DNA from 3 places in the Parabacteroides goldsteinii genome. Region 1 is predicted to be linked to each of the others. Evidence: riboswitches for the same ligand, from Rfam matches in the RefSeq annotation. Region 1 holds a riboswitch; each other region holds the start of a gene.

Region 1 (5,913 bases):
GGTCTTTCAGGAGGTAATCGGGATGTATCGGAAATTCCTCGTAATAGGGTACTATTCCCGTATTACAGGTATAAATCCGGCGGTTCTTAAAGGCATCAAAGTTTTCATAGGGCGTATACTCGGTACGAAGGTCTTTATAGGTCATGTCGTTTGTTTGATTATATTTGATCAGCCACATATTGGCATGGATCGCCTTGTCGAGTACGGTTTCAAAAGCCAAAGGGGTACTGCCCGCTCCGGGAAGGTCTTTGAAGATATAATCGGCTCCGGCATCGTTGTAGAGATGGGCGACATAGCTATCGCCTGCCGGCATATACCAGGAAGAACCGAATTTCTTTTCGGAGATGACGGTCGGACGGTTAGTGACTGTCTTTGCCAGCTCTTTCAGTTCCAGATAACGGCCTTTCGTTTCCCGGAAGATTGAATCCGCCATCGCTTCCTTACCGAATAACAAGCCATAGAAACGTATCCATTCAGTCCGTCCCAACGGCAACGACTCCATGTAATCGGCGGCCTCAATGATAGGAATACCCAGTTTCTCGGCAGGTCCGTATCCTGCATTCTGAAAAGGAGAAGCTATAATGATCTCTGCCCCTATATCTATAATCTTTTCGATATTCGGCGCCGTCGCCTCTCCCAGATCGGCAATCTTTCCGGCACGCAAACCCTCTTGAATGGAAGGCGTATCCATATACCGGGGTTCACACACGCCGATCACCTTATCCGCTTCCCCCAACTGGTCAATAATAGCCGCATGAACGGAGGTATAAACCACGATATTCTTCACCGGTGTCCGTACAACTGTCCCCTTAGGCAAATCACCGGGCATCGACGCACCGCGGTCCACCAACAGATAACGTTGCAGGATGCGGGTGCTGTCCCAAGGGTCGCGGACCTCTACCGATGTATAGTCAGTGAAGTGCTGTATGGTGAAACCACGGGCGTAACGGATAGTATCAGAAGAAAACGACTGATCTTCAGAAGAACTCTGCTTCACACTACAACTGAGTGTGAAGCAAAGTAGAAAGAGGGTGGATATAAAAAACTTCATCTTATTTATTACCAGCCGAAATCACTTTTATAGGATTCAGACCTGCTTCAAATTTAAACTGTAACTTACCGGCTGGATTAAATGTGTACACATCTCCATTTGTAGAATAATTAGACTCAGTCACAAAAACATAGTTTGACGGGGTATCAGCACCTATTTTATAAGGCTTTTTAATATCCGTTCCATCCGTAATAAAGTCAGTGCTGATTACCTTTTCGTTTATTGCATCATAACAGAGATAAGAAATAGTCTGATTCCAGTTAGCATCATACTGTGAATAAATGATGTAAAGTTTATCGCCTACAGCTGCAAATTCCGTTGCATTCGTTTCCGTAATTGTTGTCACTTCATCTGTTTTAGAATCAATTCTCTGAAATGTATTAGGTATATCCCCGTAGTTACCCATAGAAACCAAATAAACGTCACCCTGACTATCAGCCAGCATATTCACCGGATTAGTAACAACTTCTATTTTAGTCTTTTCTTTAAAAGTAGGAAGGTCAACGACAGAGACAGTTTTATCATATCCCACAGCGGTGTTAAAATCCGCACCACCAGAGTTTGCTACATACAATTTGTTATTAGCTATAGCCATCTGTTCCGGATTACGTCCTACTTTCACCTTACTTTCAATTGTGAGCGAAGTTGTATCCAAACGAGCTACATAACCACCATACAATGATACATACACTTTTCCATTATAACAAGAAAAGAAACGCGGCTGTAACGGATCGCCATCGGAAACAATTTGTTTCAAAGACTTTCCTTGTAAGTCTATCACCTCTATTGTATTAGAATTAGTGACAGCTATATAAGCCTTTGAGCCATAAACCAGGATATCGTTGGCTGTATCTCCCAATCCGCGTCCATTGACTTTCTTAAAGATATCCGCTTCTACCTTTTTGGTCTCGAAATCATAAAATGACAACGAAGAGTTATTATTCCCTTTGTTTCCACTATTCAACACATAGACTCCATTCAAAGAAATCTGTTCCGGAAGAGATGGGATTTCCTGTTTATCATCATCATCACTACAACCCATAAAGGAGAAAGACATACAAGCACAAAGTGCAGATACATACAGCAAATTTTTCTTTTTCATCACTTATTTATTTATCATTAATAAACTATACTCACACTCAAACGCCAAGAACGTCCCGGCATTGGATAGTATTGAATAATATCATATGTTTTGTCACCCAGGTTAATCACTTCTCCCTGCAAACGCAACTTACATTTTTTTACCACAAACTCACGGTTAAGGGATATTCCCTGTTCTACATATCCGGCAATCAGGTTGCTTTCTATGTTTTGAGGCAAAGCATACCTATCACCCGCCGCAGTCAAGCTATAAGAGACGTTGACCCACGGATTCTCCAAGGTTAGCGACGCATTTCCCGAATGCTTCGGAGTATAAGGTATCTGATCTTTGTAATTTTTTGCGTCGGGATCAGTTATATCGATTGCTTTCTGAAAACTATAGGTGGCAGAAAGAAGTAAGGTCATCTTTGCCGGCAGAGGTGTTTCCGATGAGAAATTCACATCCAGACCTTTGATATCGACTTCTCCCATATTCATCATCTTCCATATATACATCGTCGGAATAGCAACAATCTTGTCCTTCACCTTATTATAATAACCATCGGCCGAAAGACTCAGATAACGAAAGAGATTCCCTGCTTCTCCGCTCCAGGTCAGCCCCAGATTATATTGTGTAGCCTTTTCCGGTTGCAGGTTCGTATTCCCCATACGGAGATAATACAGATCGGTGAAAGTCGGAACACGGAAAATATCTTTGTAAGAGGCACGTACACGAAAGGCATTATCGGGAAAAGGCCTCAACGATACGCTAACCGCAGGAGACAAACGTTTGCGGTCGGCCGGTTTATCGCCCGCCTTTACTTTGTCGGTCATATAAGTGCCCAGCAAACTGGCTGTTGCTGTAAACATCGAGTTCTTATATTGGGCGGATAATACCGACAGTGAAGTCAAACGCTTGGGTTGCGGGGCATTCATAAAATTATTATCCAGCATATTATGGGCTAAATCAGTCGTAAGAGAGGTTGAGAAGTTCTTCCAGGGTGAATAAAGTACGCCTACCGAACCGTAATACTCTTCCTGGGTATTCAAATCCTCTTGCTTACCTCCTGAGTATTTATTACTTACATCACGGTATTTGCTGAAAGAGTAATTATACTTGGCATGTGCCTGTAAAGATAAATTGTCCGTTAATTTGTTGGAATACTGCAACTGAGTAAAGAAATTATTGTTCCACAAGCGTTCCCGGTTACTGTTGCTATATAATATCACCGAACCGGGGAGTCCGCGTTCGGAATCGTAATAATAGACCTTACCGGTCAATGCTCCCGCCTTACCCAGGTCGCCATACAGATTACCTTCCAAGCGAAGTGCCTGGATATCGCTGTTCTTCCTTTTTTCTTCCGTTACAACATCTCCGTTTACCAAAGTAAAAGGGTATTCCCCTTTTGCACTTAGCCAGTCGGCATGTAAAGAAGCGGAAAAGCGGTTACTTATCTTCTGTTCATAACGAAGCATCGGGTTGAACAAGCCAAAAGAACCACCTTTCGCTTTCGCCTGAAGATTCATCGGTTTTCCATCGAATACAGGCTTACGTGTCTTCACACTCAACGCCCCTGCCGACGCATACATCCGTGCCGTCTGGAAAATATCATCCGATTGCCCGATCGACAGTGAGATCATCTCCACATTATCCAACGAGAAGCGGCTGATATCCACCTGCCCGCTCTGGGCATCCGTGATCGTTACGCCGTCATAGCTGACAGCCGTATGTTGTGCTCCCAGGCTACGGACTGAAACCGTCTTCAGTCCTCCTATCCCACCGTAATCTTTCACGGTAGCACCGGAGAAACGTTTAACAGCCTCCGATAAATCCTGTATGCCGAGCCGTTCGATACCCGAACGGTCCATCACTTGTAAAGGTGTAGCTTCGCGGGTTGTGGAAGGACGCGCCTTTTCCACGACCTCAACACCTTTCAGCTGGTGATAAACAGTCGTATCGATCTGCTGTGCGTGCAGAACAGGCACGCACAGAAATATGCCTGTCAGGCATATAAATACTATAATAAATAATGTACGCATATATCAAGTTCCATCAACACCTTACCCGAGGCATTGTATATATAGAATAATGGCAGGTTTTCTGACTTGTTCTCCCATGATCGGCCGCCTTCCCAAGGATCCTAAAATCCTCAGTGGCAACAAGATTTGCCGGGGTTGCAGAACTTACAGCTACGGGTACAGTTCCGGACTTGCACCGGATTCCCTTTTACTAACGGTCAGCGGAAGCCAAACCGTTACACCATAATCCGGTGACAAAAATACAAATAATATCAATTACTATACCTGATAATTTAAAATACTACTCCTGGTAATATAATTTAACAGATCAGACCACCATCCCCCAAACCTCTCCGCACACAAAATGCCACTCCTTATTCTTCAAAAAACAGCGTAATTTTTCCTCAAATTGTTCCATATCACAAAACAATTGGTTCATTTCAGAATGACTATAAAATTAGTTTAAAGTTTAACTAAATGCAAAAAAGCCAAAAAAGTAATATGTTCGGGTTTCCGACAGGTTGTTTTCGTAATATTGCACGGTTGAAAAAATATATTGACGAGGTTTAAAAAGAATTGTATGGGAGAAACAAAAGGTTATGTTTCACAGGTTATCGGTCCAGTCGTGGATATTCACTTCGATAATGAAAAAGAAGAGAAAATAGTGCTACCCCGTATTCATGACGCCATGGAGATAACCCGTCCTAATGGGAAAATACTGATCGTGGAAGTTCAGCAACACATTGGGGAAAACACAGTCCGTACAGTCGCTATGGATACGACAGACGGACTGCAACGAGGAATGGAAGCCGTATCATGCGGTTCGCCCATTACCATGCCGGTCGGCGATCAGGTAAAGGGGCGTTTGATGAACGTGACAGGCGATCCGATCGACGGGATGAAAATGCTGGATAAAAAAGGAGCTCTCCCTATCCATCGTGAGCCGCCGAAGTTTGAAGATCTGACAACCACCAAAGAGGTGCTCTACACCGGCATCAAGGTGATCGACCTGCTGGAACCCTATTCCAAAGGAGGTAAAATCGGGTTGTTCGGTGGCGCCGGAGTCGGAAAGACGGTTCTTATCATGGAACTGATCAATAACATTGCCAAAAAGAATAACGGTTTTTCTGTTTTCGCCGGCGTGGGTGAACGTACCCGTGAAGGTAACGACCTGCTGCGCGAAATGATACAGTCGAATGTAATCCGTTACGGTAAAGAATTTAAGGAAAGTATGGAAGCCGGTCATTGGGACCTGTCGAAGATAGATCACGAAGAACTGGCTAAATCGCAGGCGACACTGGTGTTCGGACAGATGAACGAACCGCCGGGAGCACGTTCGTCGGTCGCTCTATCGGGACTGACCATCGCCGAATCGTTCCGCGACCTGGCTCCGGAAGGCGAGACTCGCGATATACTGTTCTTTATAGATAATATCTTCCGTTTCACGCAGGCCGGTTCCGAAGTTTCCGCCCTGTTGGGACGTATGCCGTCGGCAGTAGGTTATCAGCCGACACTGGCTACCGAAATGGGAGCTATGCAGGAACGTATCACCTCTACGAAAAAAGGTTCCATCACCTCCGTGCAGGCTGTTTACGTGCCGGCAGACGACTTGACCGACCCGGCACCGGCAACGACCTTTACGCACCTGGATGCTACCACCGTGCTGAGCCGTAAGATTACCGAACTGGGTATCTATCCGGCAGTCGACCCGTTGGAATCGACATCCCGTATCCTCGACCCGCTGGTCGTAGGCAAGGAACATT
Region 2 (5,913 bases), 3.2 Mb from region 1:
CATTGGTATAGACCTCATCTTTTGCACGGGTAAAGGTGAAAGTCATATCTTCCAGTCCTTTAAAAGAATACGTATAGAAATAAATACCCACATTGGCAAAGTTGGGGGCCTTGCCGTTGAACAGGATGGAAGCCGGGCCATTCAGTTTGATGTTAATCCCCGCACTATCCTGCTTATTGAAATTCGCCCCGACATTTGTCTTATTATTAGTCACATCGTAGGAAACACCGAGATTCTGATAGAAAGGGACATCCGGTTCAATATCGGAAGAATCATCACTGTCGCAGGAGGTGAGTGTCCATGCGAATAAAAGGGAGGCAAACAAGAAATACTTTTTCATGACGTTTAATATTTTGAATTACCTTTATATAACAAACGAAATGAAAAAAGTTTATCCCGTTAACATTCTCTATCAGCTCTCAAGACACATCAGCAGTTCTTCAACAGAAGCGACCTGCCGCGGCGGATTACCCGAAAGATAAAGGGTGATCGGAGATTCCACCGTCTCTCCCGCATCAATCCGGCTTTCCGATTCTATTTCGCAGCCGGCATGAATCCCGTTCCGCAGAAGCGCCTTACGCACCATCGCATATTTCTGGCCACTGCCGGTAAGATGGATTTCCCTGTCATAACGGTTGTCGATGCGGAACAGGCCGGTTTCCATATCGAAGACAATCCCTTTGCGGGCAAAGAAACCGCTCAGGTAACCGCTTAAAGCGAGGTCCTCGGGCGTACCGGTACTGATCCCTTTCACCTTGTCCATCAACCATATCTTATCGGCGATCTGAAGAGCCAGTTCAAGGTCGTGAGTAGAGAGGAAGATCGTTTTATTGGTCGTACGGGTAAGATGATGCAAAAGCTGCATGATCTCCACCTTGCTGGGGAAATCGAGAAAGGCGGTCGGCTCATCCAGGAAGATTACAGGCGTTTCCTGTGCCAGCGCTTTGGCGATCATGACCTTTTGCCGCTCACCGTCGGAAAGGGTGTGTACCATGCGCGAGGCGAGGTTCTCGATCCGGACCATGGCGATCGCCTCTTCTACGATCTGCTTGTCTTCTTTACCCAGGCGGCCCCAAAAACCGGTGTACGGACTACGTCCCATGCCGATCAGTTCGCGGACAGACATATTGCGGATGTCACACTTATCTGTCAGCACCACTCCCACTATAGTGCTAAGCTCCTTATCACTATAGTCCTGTATATCGCGGGACAGTAGTGCTATTTCACCCGACAGGCGAGGCTGGAAAGCGGATAATGTACGTAATAAAGTAGACTTTCCGACACCGTTGGCACCCAGCAGGCAGGTTAATTCGCCACTATAGATCGTTGTCGTTATATGGCTTGCTACCAGCTTAGTATCACTTTTAGAATAATAACCGATAGAGAGATCGTTTATCTGAATAGTTGCCTCTTTCATGCTCATTCGTTTAGTTCGTTTTTACGCCGGCGGAATAATACGGAAGCGACGACCGGAGCACCGACCAATGCGGTTACCGAGTTGACCGGCAAAGCTCCCTCGAATCCCGGCATACGTGCAATCAGGTTACAGGCCAATGCCAGGGCTGCACCGACAAACAGTACACCGGGCATCAGTATGCGATGGTCGGATGTCTGGAAAATGGCACGGCAAAGATGAGGAACAGCCAGTCCCAGGAAGACGATCGGACCACAGTAAGCGGTCACGATGGCTGTCAATACACCGGCAGAGGTGATAACGAGCAGGCGTGCCCGTTTGATATTCAGTCCCAGATTACGAGCATACCCATCGCCGAGAAGCATCAGATTCAATGTCTTTATCAATAGGAACGAAAGAGGGATCAGGATAGCCATAATCGCTACGAAAAGCATCATCTGATTACCGGAGACACGCGAGAAACTTCCCAGCCCCCAGATCACATAAGCACGGATATCTTCTTCCACACTAAAAAACTTCAGGACTCCGATTACCGCATTCGCCACATAGCCGATCATCACACCGATAATCAATAGCGTCACATTCCCTTTTACCTTCTGCGAAACATAAACGATCAGTGCCATGACAGACAAGGAACCGACTATGGCCGCAATGGATAAGGCAATCTCCCCCATAAAGCCCAGCTTACTCAACGCCACGCCTCCCAGACTTCCGCTCAGTAAAACAACGAAGGCAACTCCCATACTTGCACCGGAACTGATACCCAATACAGAGGGGCCGGCCAACGGATTGCGGAATACGGTTTGCATCTGAAGCCCGCTGATCGCTAATCCGGCTCCGGCGACTAATGCCGTTAAGGCTTGCGGAAAGCGTGATTTCCAGATAATATTCTGCCAGGTGACCGGTTCGTCGCCATTGCCGCAGATGATATTCCAAACCGAATGGAAGGGTATCGAAACAGAGCCCAACACCAGATTCAGAAACAACAACACGACGATCGAGACAAAGATCACAAACATCAGGAAAGTGTTAGAATACTTCATCGTACCCATTTATTTAAGTAAATCATAATAGACAGGCGTATGATCCGGCAGTAGATTCGGATGGAAGATATGCAATAAATCGCCCAGCACCACTTCCGGCTCGGTCGGCATGCTTTCGTAAAAAGGTTTTTCCCTCATGTTGCAATAGATCACTCCTTTTTCCTTGAAGGCACGGAAGTCTGCATAACGGGGATCCTGATCTTTCAGTGATTTATAAGTATATATTCCCGGATAGCTGTTTACGATACGCCAGTAGTCGGCTTCGTCGGCCTGGTTATAGACGGTCTCGAAGTCGAGCGTCACACCGCCGGAGCGATCGTCGTCTTTCAAAAAGTAATCAGCGCCGGCATCTTTGAAAAGTTGTGCAAGGAAGCTCTTTCCTCCTACTGCATACCAGTTACCACCATGTATTTCGCCACTGAACACGACAGGACGTTTCTGCACTTTACCTTCGGCTGTCAGCTCTTTCAGCTCGTTGTAGCGGTTCTCTATAGCCAAGAATTTTTCATTGGCTTCCTGCTCTATCCCGAGTAACAAACCGACGAACTTGATCCATTCAGCCTGCCCCAGCGGTGTCATTTCTTTATATCCCAGATGAGGAATCAGAGGGATACCGATATCTTTCATTGTTTCATAGCCACCACGCTTAAAAGGTGAGATCAGGATCAGGTCGGGATTGATACTCATGATCACCTCATTATCGAAGTTGCCTTCGATCCCGATCTTTGCCGTCTTTCCTTCCTTCAGCTGATTATTGATAGTTTTATTAAACAGATGGCGCGTACTCGTAATGCCGACAACCTTATCCTCCGCTCCCAACTTAATGAAATTGGATAATTGCAGGGAAGTCATACAGATAGCACTACGTACAGGTGTTTCGATAACCGTATAATCCGCATGAATCCCTTCCGGCTTCGTCCCCCGGGGAACCAAAGCATACAGGAAATGCGTACTTTCTTCATTCTGCGGATCATGTATATCCACCAGCGTATAATCATCTTTATAGGTCAGTTGAAAACCTTCGGCATGCTTTGGTGTCACCTGAACCCGGCTATCCGTCATAGTCGTTTGTTGTGAAGAAACATTCTTTTTCTCCTGTTGATTTCCTTTCGATGCACACGACGTAGCCAATAGTGCAACCAGGCAACAACCTGCTAAATACTTGTTCATATTCATATTCTTTTTATCCGACACAAACCGTCCGAACCCACGAGGACAATCGCTATGTGAAAAATGGCAGGTCTTCTGACTTACTTCCATCCCGAAAGCCTTCCCGGCGAGGCTGTCTCTCCGCCAGTGGCAAAAGGTGTTATCGGGATGTTACTGAAGTTTTACAGCAGCGTGGACTGTCCGGGATTTCCACCCGGTTCCCTTTTAATCTGTCTCCATGAACAGGAGTTTTACAGAACCGATTTCGATCGCAAAAGTAATAAGAAGTTTGCAACTTTGCACTATTTTCAGCACATTTGCACCCCAAATAAAAACAAGAATAAAATGACTTACCCGATCAGTTTCGTATCATTAGGTCCCGGCGAACCGGAACTTATCACAGTGAAAGGTCTCCGACAACTTCAGAAAGCAGATATTATCTACTGTCCCGCCACCCGTAACAGGCAAGGTGAAATCCTCTCACGTGCCGCCGATATCGTACGTGCACTGGAAATAAACGAAACTGCCATCCGCTGCTTTATGCTTCCCATGAGCAAAGACCGCACGGAAGCCTGGAAAGCCTACGACGCCCTCTACAACGAAGCCGCCGCAAACTATGCGGAAGGCAGACAGATCGTTATCGTAGCCGAAGGCGATGCCGGCTTCTATTCTTCCATCCAGTATATATATGACAAGTTTATAGAGACGGGAATCGACGTTCAGCGTATTGCCGGAATCCCCGCCTTCATCGCTGCCGGAGCATTGGCCGGCTTGCACATTGTCAAACAGGAAGAACAGATCATTGTTATCCCCGGCACTCCTTCCGCAGAAGAATTGTCAGAAAAGATAAATGTCGGATACGTGATCGTCATTATGAAACTGTCGCAATGTGTGGAAGCCGTACATGCATGTATTCGCAAGCATCCGCAGACACAATTCCATTATTTTGAAAATGTAGGGACGGATAAAGAATACTACACCTCCGACCGGCAAATCATCGCAGAGAAATCTTTCCCCTATTTCTCACTGATGATCATACAATAAAAAAAATTACTATCCCAATTATTGTATCGCAAAAACTATACGGATTCTATGATACCGTTCAGACGGTTCATATGGTAGCGGAGCGACTGGACAGATTCCCAGTTCTGATGCCCCGACTTGCACAACTCACGTGCACTCACTAATACTCCTGAAATGTGACTGCTGATCTCTTCAATCTTTTTATTCGTTTCATTATAAAGAGTTTCAGTCTCTTCCGGTGAATAGATAGAAGCAGATTGTGCCAACGATTCAAGTAACTTCATCTGATAGACTCCGGCCCTGGGGATCAAGTTGCTGATGGCATAATGATGAAGATCCTGGATTTCCTTCTGCTTGGTGGTATCCCAACCGACATTATTCATACTCTCCGAAGAACCCATCTTCGAAAACATTCGAATACCCAAACAATCTGCAATTGTTTTAACCCATGATCCTGTCTCTGTTTCTCTTGAAACGACGCCTGTCAAACTAAATCTCATTGTTGCCATAATCAAATCTCCTTAATTACATAAACCGAAGTTTTTAAAATTGTTATTTACTTTCTTTTTATCACTATAAACTTGCTGTTAGTTTCATTTTGTTATTGTGATATCGCAAAATTAGGCAAATTATCATACACCACAACCCTTTATCTATATTTTAAAGTTCTTTAATACAAGAACTGTCGAAATGCACTGTTTTTGTCAACTGAAGATTACAAATATGTTGAAAAACGCGCACTTCACTTAACAAAGAATCATTGCCGGCCTCCTTTTGGTAACTTTTATCAATATAACACTAATTTTACACAGTTATCAGGTATTACAACCTTTCATTCTATCATTTTGTTATTTAATTAAAAATAATATACTTTTGTTGCCTCTTTAAACTTACATAAGCACATGAAATCGGATATAGAAATTGCAAGAGAAGTCTCCCTTCGCAAAATAAAGGAAGTTGCCACGGGTTTGGGTATTCCGCGCGAAGAAGTACAAAACTATGGTCGGTATATCGCCAAAGTGCCCCTTCACCTGATCGATGAAGAGAAAATCAAAGAACATAACCTGATCCTGGTAACGGCCATCACGCCTACCAAAGCAGGTATCGGTAAAACAACCGTATCTATCGGTCTGGCCCTGGGCCTGAACAAGATAGGTAAAAAAGCAGTCGCCGCCCTGCGTGAACCCTCGCTGGGTCCGTGTTTCGGTATGAAGGGCGGAGCAGCCGGAGGCGGATACGCACAGGTACTGCCGATGGAAAACATCAACTTGCATTTCACCGGTG
Region 3 (5,913 bases), 2.2 Mb from region 1:
CACAGCCTCCGCCGACGGAGAACGGCAAATATTCCCCAGACAAACAAACAATATCTTATACTCTTTCTTCTCTCCCATAATTTTCAATTCTCAATTCTCAATTTTCAATTATCAAGCCGGGTCCACATCATAATGCACCAGCAATTGCCTGAATGGCAAATAGCGTTGCATCTCTGAATGAACAGCCTCCAGTATTTCCCTGACAGGGGCGATGGCGGCGGCTATCTCTATTTTCAACACAATCTTCTTGATATGCAAAGTCTGCACACGTGTTACCGGAGGGGTGACAGGTCCCAGTACCCGTTCTCCGAGACGGGCATGCAGTTTCTCGGCATAGATCACCGACAGTTCCTGCAAAACCGACTCATTGCGGCTCCGGAGCACCAACACGATCAACCGGTAATAAGGAGGATACCGGAACATGCTACGCTCGCTCAACTGCAAACGAACCATTTCCTTATAAGCAAAATGTTGCACCATCCGTATCAGAGGATGTTCCGGCTGGGAAGTTTGCAAAACAACCGTACCACGTTTATCCCTTCTCCCTGCTCGTCCGCTTACCTGCACCATCAGTTGGAAAGCACGCTCGTGAGCCCGGAAATCGGGATAGTTCATCAGGTTATCGGCATTCAGGATTCCAACAACACTGACATTTCCGAAATCCAACCCTTTCGACAGCATCTGCGTTCCGATAAGGATTTGCGTCTTTCCTTTCTCGAAGTCGGAAATGATGCGTTCGTAAGCCGTACGGGTACGTGCCGTATCGAAATCCAACCGCTCGACCTTCGCCGAAGGGAACAGGGAAGCTATTTCCTCCTCCACCTTCTCTGTCCCAAAACCCATCATCTTCAACTCCGTACTCTGGCATTCCGGACAATGAGGCGGTAACTGGATGGTATATCCGCAATAATGGCAAACCAATTGGTTATGATATTTATGATAGGTCAGGCTGACATCACAGTTCACACAATGAGGCACCCAGCCACAACTCTTACATTCGATCAGCGGGGCAAACCCACGCCTGTTCTGGAACAAGATAGCCTGTTCACCGCGTGCCAGGGACGCATTTACTTTCTCGACCAATAACGGGGAGAAAAGTGTATCCTTCATGATCTTTTTCCGCTTCAGTTCCTTTATATCGGCAGTTATAATCTCCGGCATCAGGCAGTCACCGTAACGGGTAACCAACTCTACCAGTCCATACTTACCAGTCGTTGCATTGAAATAAGAATCGATCGAAGGGGTAGCAGATCCCAGCAGCGTCTTTGCCCCATGCATTCCCGCCAGCACGATTGCAGCATTGCGGGCATGGTAACGAGGGGCCGGATCTTGCTGCTTATACGTATTTTCATGTTCCTCATCCACAATGATCAGTCCCAGGTCCTTGAATGGCAGGAAGAGAGAAGAACGTACACCCAGCACTACCATCGGTTCGTTCCCATGCAGGAGTTTGTTCCATACTTCCACACGCTCGTTATCCGAGAATTTCGAATGATATACCAAGAGCTTATTACCGAACAGTTTAGCCAGCCGTTCGGTGATCTGCGTCGTAATAGCTATTTCAGGAAGCATATATAGAACCTGGCGTCCCAGCTTCAGAACCTCGTCTATCAGCCGTACATAAATTTCCGTCTTACCGCTGGAAGTAACTCCGTGAAGCAGGCAAACATCTTTAGAAGTAAAGGTATCATGTATCTCGCTATACGCTTTCTCCTGTGCCGGACTAAGCGAACTGAGAGGTTGCAAACGGCATACCGGAACCTGCAAACGCCCCACTTCTTTTTCATAGCTTTCAAGGACTCCCCGTTTCAGCAACCCGTCCAATATCGTTGATGAACAACCACTGCGTTCCAGTAATTCTTTTTTGGATACTTCCACGGTTAATGCCGGATTTAATGCGTGGCTCAGATCAAGGAAGCAAACCAGCAAAAGTTCCTGCTTCTTGGCCCGCTTAAAATCAGCAAAGGCTTCCTGCAAACGTTCTTCGGTTGCATATTCCTGAGACAGACGGATAAATGTCTGCATCTTCGGAACAAACCCGCGTTTCATCTCTTCGCTGACCTCCACTGCCCCACGGGCCATCAGGGAAGCAACTACGGGAACGACATTGCGCAGGCCTGTTTTCTTTTCCAACTCCGAAACTGTTAACTTGAGCACTCCTTTAAAAGCATCCAGCACAGCCTGCTCATTAGGACGCAAAGGACCGTCCGCCTCAAAATCGGCATTATAGGTGACAGCCGTCTCGCTTTCCAGTTTCAGCCCGGAAGGTAAAGCCGCTTTATAGACATCTCCCAGTTTACACATATAATAAGAGGCGATCCATTTCCAAAAACGAAGTTGCGGCCTCCGCAACACAGGGCTGGCATCCAGCAGGGCGTAAATCTCTTTTGTCTCAAAGTCCGTATTCGGCTTGCGTTCATGTACTTCCATCACAATGGCAGTGTAGTAACGTTTCTTGCCGAAATGAACAATGACTCGGCAACCGGGAGTTACGGCTGCCTCCAGATCCGTCGGAATACTATATGTATAGCTATTCTCCAACGGCAGGGGTAGTATGACATCTGCATATTTCATTTCCGAGGCCAAAAGTAACAAAAAAGGCCGGACTGTTAAAGCCCGGCCCCTCATATCTTCTGTCTGTTATCAGAACAAGATAGCGGCTGTCACCGACCATCCGCGGTTCTTGGCATTCAGATCATATTTTTCCGCACTGTAATTATCAGTCAGTCCCAGGCCATAGTTTATACCGACCTGCAAATGGCTGATCAGTTCCACACCTGCACCAAAATTAAGACCGGCACTAAAGTTTTTCGCTTTCACCTGTCCTACTACACTTCCGGGAATCTCCCAGAATTTATCGCCACCTACACGGAAACCGATATACGGACCGGCAGCCAGATATCCTTTAATGATAGGCAATCCGAATTTCCATTTCAAATTCACCGGGACATCGATATAATCTGTTTTCACATTCGTGGAAGTTCCTGTCTCCGATTTCACATCCATCCCTTTCTGTGAATAGAGGATAGCCGCATCCAACCCTACTCCAATCAGAGGAATCGTTGTCTCGATCATCGGACCGATCTGGAAACCAGTCACATTATCCGCTTTCAGAATATCTGAATTCAAATGAACGGACGATATATTCAAACCGCCTTTTACCCCAAACTTCAATTGGGATTTAGCGGGAACAGCAATAAATGCCATCAAAATAATCAAAACTAAACCTGTAACCTTTTTCATATTGCCTGTTTTTTATAAATACTATCTGCAAATAAACATACTTTTCCAATAATAAACAAGTATTCCGTCTTAACTGTTCAGTCTTTGAAAAAGAAAAGCATGGACCACCGACGGAGCTCATCCCGTCAACCGAACCATGCTTCTTTTCCTAATTATTATGGCAAAATAATTAAAAACAGATCCTAAAAGGACAGCAAACTGGGAATGGAACAAGAATAGAAAGACATCAGATGTCTTGTTTTTCTCATCCGGCCTTTCCTCGAAGCCGTCGAAATAATATGCCTTGCAGGTCTTCTGACTTACTTCCGGATCAAGCGCCTTCCCATTCCCCTTACAGAACAGTGGCAAAAGTATGCCTGATACGTTATGAAGCTCACAGCAGCGGGACTGTCCGGGATTCACACCCGGTTCCCTTTTAATCCTTACCCGCGGATACAGGCTCGGAACAATGCATAGCGCAAATATAGAGATATTTTTACATCTTATGGTAGCAGATCCTATAAATTTTATTTATTATGTTTACGATATTCATCTATTGCGTCTTTCGCCGGAGCTTTAATCAATTTTTGTTCACGAACAGCACGGGATTGATTGAAATAATCGTCCAATAACTGAATATCAAATTCATCTATCATCCGGTCTGCTGAAATCGAATCATGTTCACTGGTGATCATCACTGCCCCTATACGTCCGGGATCAGAGATAGAAACAAGATCACCGTACTTTCTTTTCAAAGCGGTCAATTTCTCCCAGTTATTATCGAGATGTACCAATTTACGGTCAAGGTTGACTGTAGCCACAGCATAATTATAATAGTTCGTACTTGAGGCGACCATCTCTCCCAATGGGTTACGTATCTCCGACGGAGCATTCAGAAAACCATAGGCACAAACAAAATAAGCCTGACAGGAATAAGCCCATTTGCTTTGTTCCAAACCTCCGTGATACATTGATGGAAACAAAATTATGTCCGGTTTTTGCTGAGCATACCGTTCCCTCAACTCATCAAAATTAAGATCGAAACAAACAGCACAAGCAACAGTCCCGAAATCACATAGCAGGAGTTCTGCTTCATCAGAAGGCATGATCTCATTCATTTCCTGGATAGTAGGAAAATTCTTATTATATATACCGGCTACTTTTCCACGTCGGTCAAGCAGTATACATGAATTCCACCAGCTTCCGTTTTCTTCCCTTTTGGTTCCAAAAGCAATATAACAGTGATTATCTTTTGCTACCGAAGCCAGGTAATCCTTTACCTGATCTTTCCTTACTTTATAATATTCAAACTGCTCTGCCGTAGTTAATCCGGAAGGACGATCGCATGCTTCCGTTAATAATATCAGATCCGGCTTATGTAATAACACTTTTGACAACTGCCTTTGCCAGTAATCGATCATCTGATCGACCATTTGCTGATAACTCATCTGATTATTTACGGAAACCGCAACCCCTCCACCTCCGATAGTGACTATTTTCACCGGATTCTTTGCCCGGGCTGCCAACACGACTGTAAAAACAGTTATAAAAATCAGGTAAACAGAATGTTTCATCTTCTTTCAGGTTATTTATGTTCCTCAATCACTGCAGGTGTACCGTCTAAGGAAAACAGAATTTTCCAACCGGCAACGGACGCCCCCAGTCTGCCATTTTCTTTAATCAATAGTGCCTCATCGGGTGTTATTTCCGGAGAACCGGCATCATCGACAAACAACACATGCAGGAAATAATCTTTCATCTGCTTGACAGCCGGTGAAACTTCCAACCGCCAGGCACCAGTTTGTATCTGGGGTTTCGGCCAGCAATTCTTATTTAAAGGGTAATTGATGCCATTCACCCAGGCCTCTTTACCTTCTCCACCTATCAGTTCCAACCGGGCATTTTCAGGATAAAGGGTAAAACTTGTCAATCGCCCTCCTCCGTTCTCTGCTACCATTCGATTCTCAACTACTTCCGGTTCATGAACCGTATGAAGCAAGAAACGTTTTTCAAAATCCTTCCTGGTACTTTCTACGCGATCGAAAACGACTATTACAGGACGGAATGTTGTATTTCTCCGCAGGTAAATAATCTCCCGCTGTGCAAGGCTGACCCTTTCCCGGTCATAGGCTTTAGTTGCATCTCCAACAGCATAAGTATATTCATCTGTCTCCCGACACAACGTGATTCCATCCAAATGAGCATGGCCGCCGGGCAGGATATCAGTCAGCTTTGTCGGTTCCTCTTCCCGGTAAGGTTGTCCCCCGTCATTGGATACCGAACGGCCATATACCTTATATTCCTGTTCCGGATCAAATACAATAATCCCGTTATGGGCAATTGTACGGGTAAAATAATTACACCAATGCGTACTTCCGTATCCGCCGTTTTCACAACCTTCATCATACATTCCGGAATCAATTGCCAGGGGTGACTTATAGTGGATCGTGAACGTATTTTCATCCCGGTGATGATGATTCGCCGAATAGAAAGGGACAGAACGGAACTGAAGCAAAGTTGTCTCTTCATCCCAACGATCCCGTGCTATAACAACTCCGGCATTTCCAAAATCCCGACTCAAAGGTAACGGTATTGTTTTATCATCCGGTGCAACCGGCCTAACGCTCTTATCAGCATACAAGATTCGGGCGAACGGATCTTTTGTCGGTTTGGCCAGCCAAGCTGCATAGG

What was found. A riboswitch is a leader RNA that binds a small molecule or an ion and turns the genes downstream of it on or off. The one in region 1 is predicted to bind cobalamin.
Region 2: linked by a shared signal. The riboswitch ahead of K6V26_RS07075 (ABC transporter substrate-binding protein) and the one ahead of K6V26_RS19845 (TonB-dependent receptor plug domain-containing protein) in region 1 are both predicted to bind cobalamin.
Region 3: linked by a shared signal. The riboswitch ahead of K6V26_RS28230 (porin family protein) and the one ahead of K6V26_RS19845 (TonB-dependent receptor plug domain-containing protein) in region 1 are both predicted to bind cobalamin.

What each region holds. Positions count from the first base shown of each region.
Region 1 is NZ_CP081906.1:4,681,658-4,687,570, forward strand. It holds gene K6V26_RS19835 (ABC transporter substrate-binding protein) at 1-1,051, opposite strand, end outside; gene K6V26_RS19840 (YncE family protein) at 1,053-2,153, opposite strand; gene K6V26_RS19845 (TonB-dependent receptor plug domain-containing protein) at 2,171-4,171, opposite strand; cobalamin riboswitch at 4,206-4,411, opposite strand; gene atpD (F0F1 ATP synthase subunit beta) at 4,731-5,913, shown strand, end outside.
Region 2 is NZ_CP081906.1:1,495,096-1,501,008, reverse strand. It holds gene K6V26_RS07090 (hypothetical protein) at 1-340, opposite strand, end outside; gene K6V26_RS07085 (ABC transporter ATP-binding protein) at 413-1,417, opposite strand; gene K6V26_RS07080 (iron ABC transporter permease) at 1,420-2,457, opposite strand; gene K6V26_RS07075 (ABC transporter substrate-binding protein) at 2,467-3,627, opposite strand; cobalamin riboswitch at 3,676-3,885, opposite strand; gene cobI (precorrin-2 C(20)-methyltransferase) at 3,952-4,650, shown strand; gene K6V26_RS07065 (hypothetical protein) at 4,686-5,138, opposite strand; gene K6V26_RS07060 (formate--tetrahydrofolate ligase) at 5,532-5,913, shown strand, end outside.
Region 3 is NZ_CP081906.1:6,855,723-6,861,635, reverse strand. It holds gene K6V26_RS28240 (low molecular weight protein-tyrosine-phosphatase) at 1-78, opposite strand, end outside; gene priA (replication restart helicase PriA) at 112-2,574, opposite strand; gene K6V26_RS28230 (porin family protein) at 2,644-3,243, opposite strand; cobalamin riboswitch at 3,511-3,709, opposite strand; gene K6V26_RS28225 (carbon-nitrogen hydrolase family protein) at 3,750-4,796, opposite strand; gene K6V26_RS28220 (heparinase II/III domain-containing protein) at 4,808-5,913, opposite strand, start outside.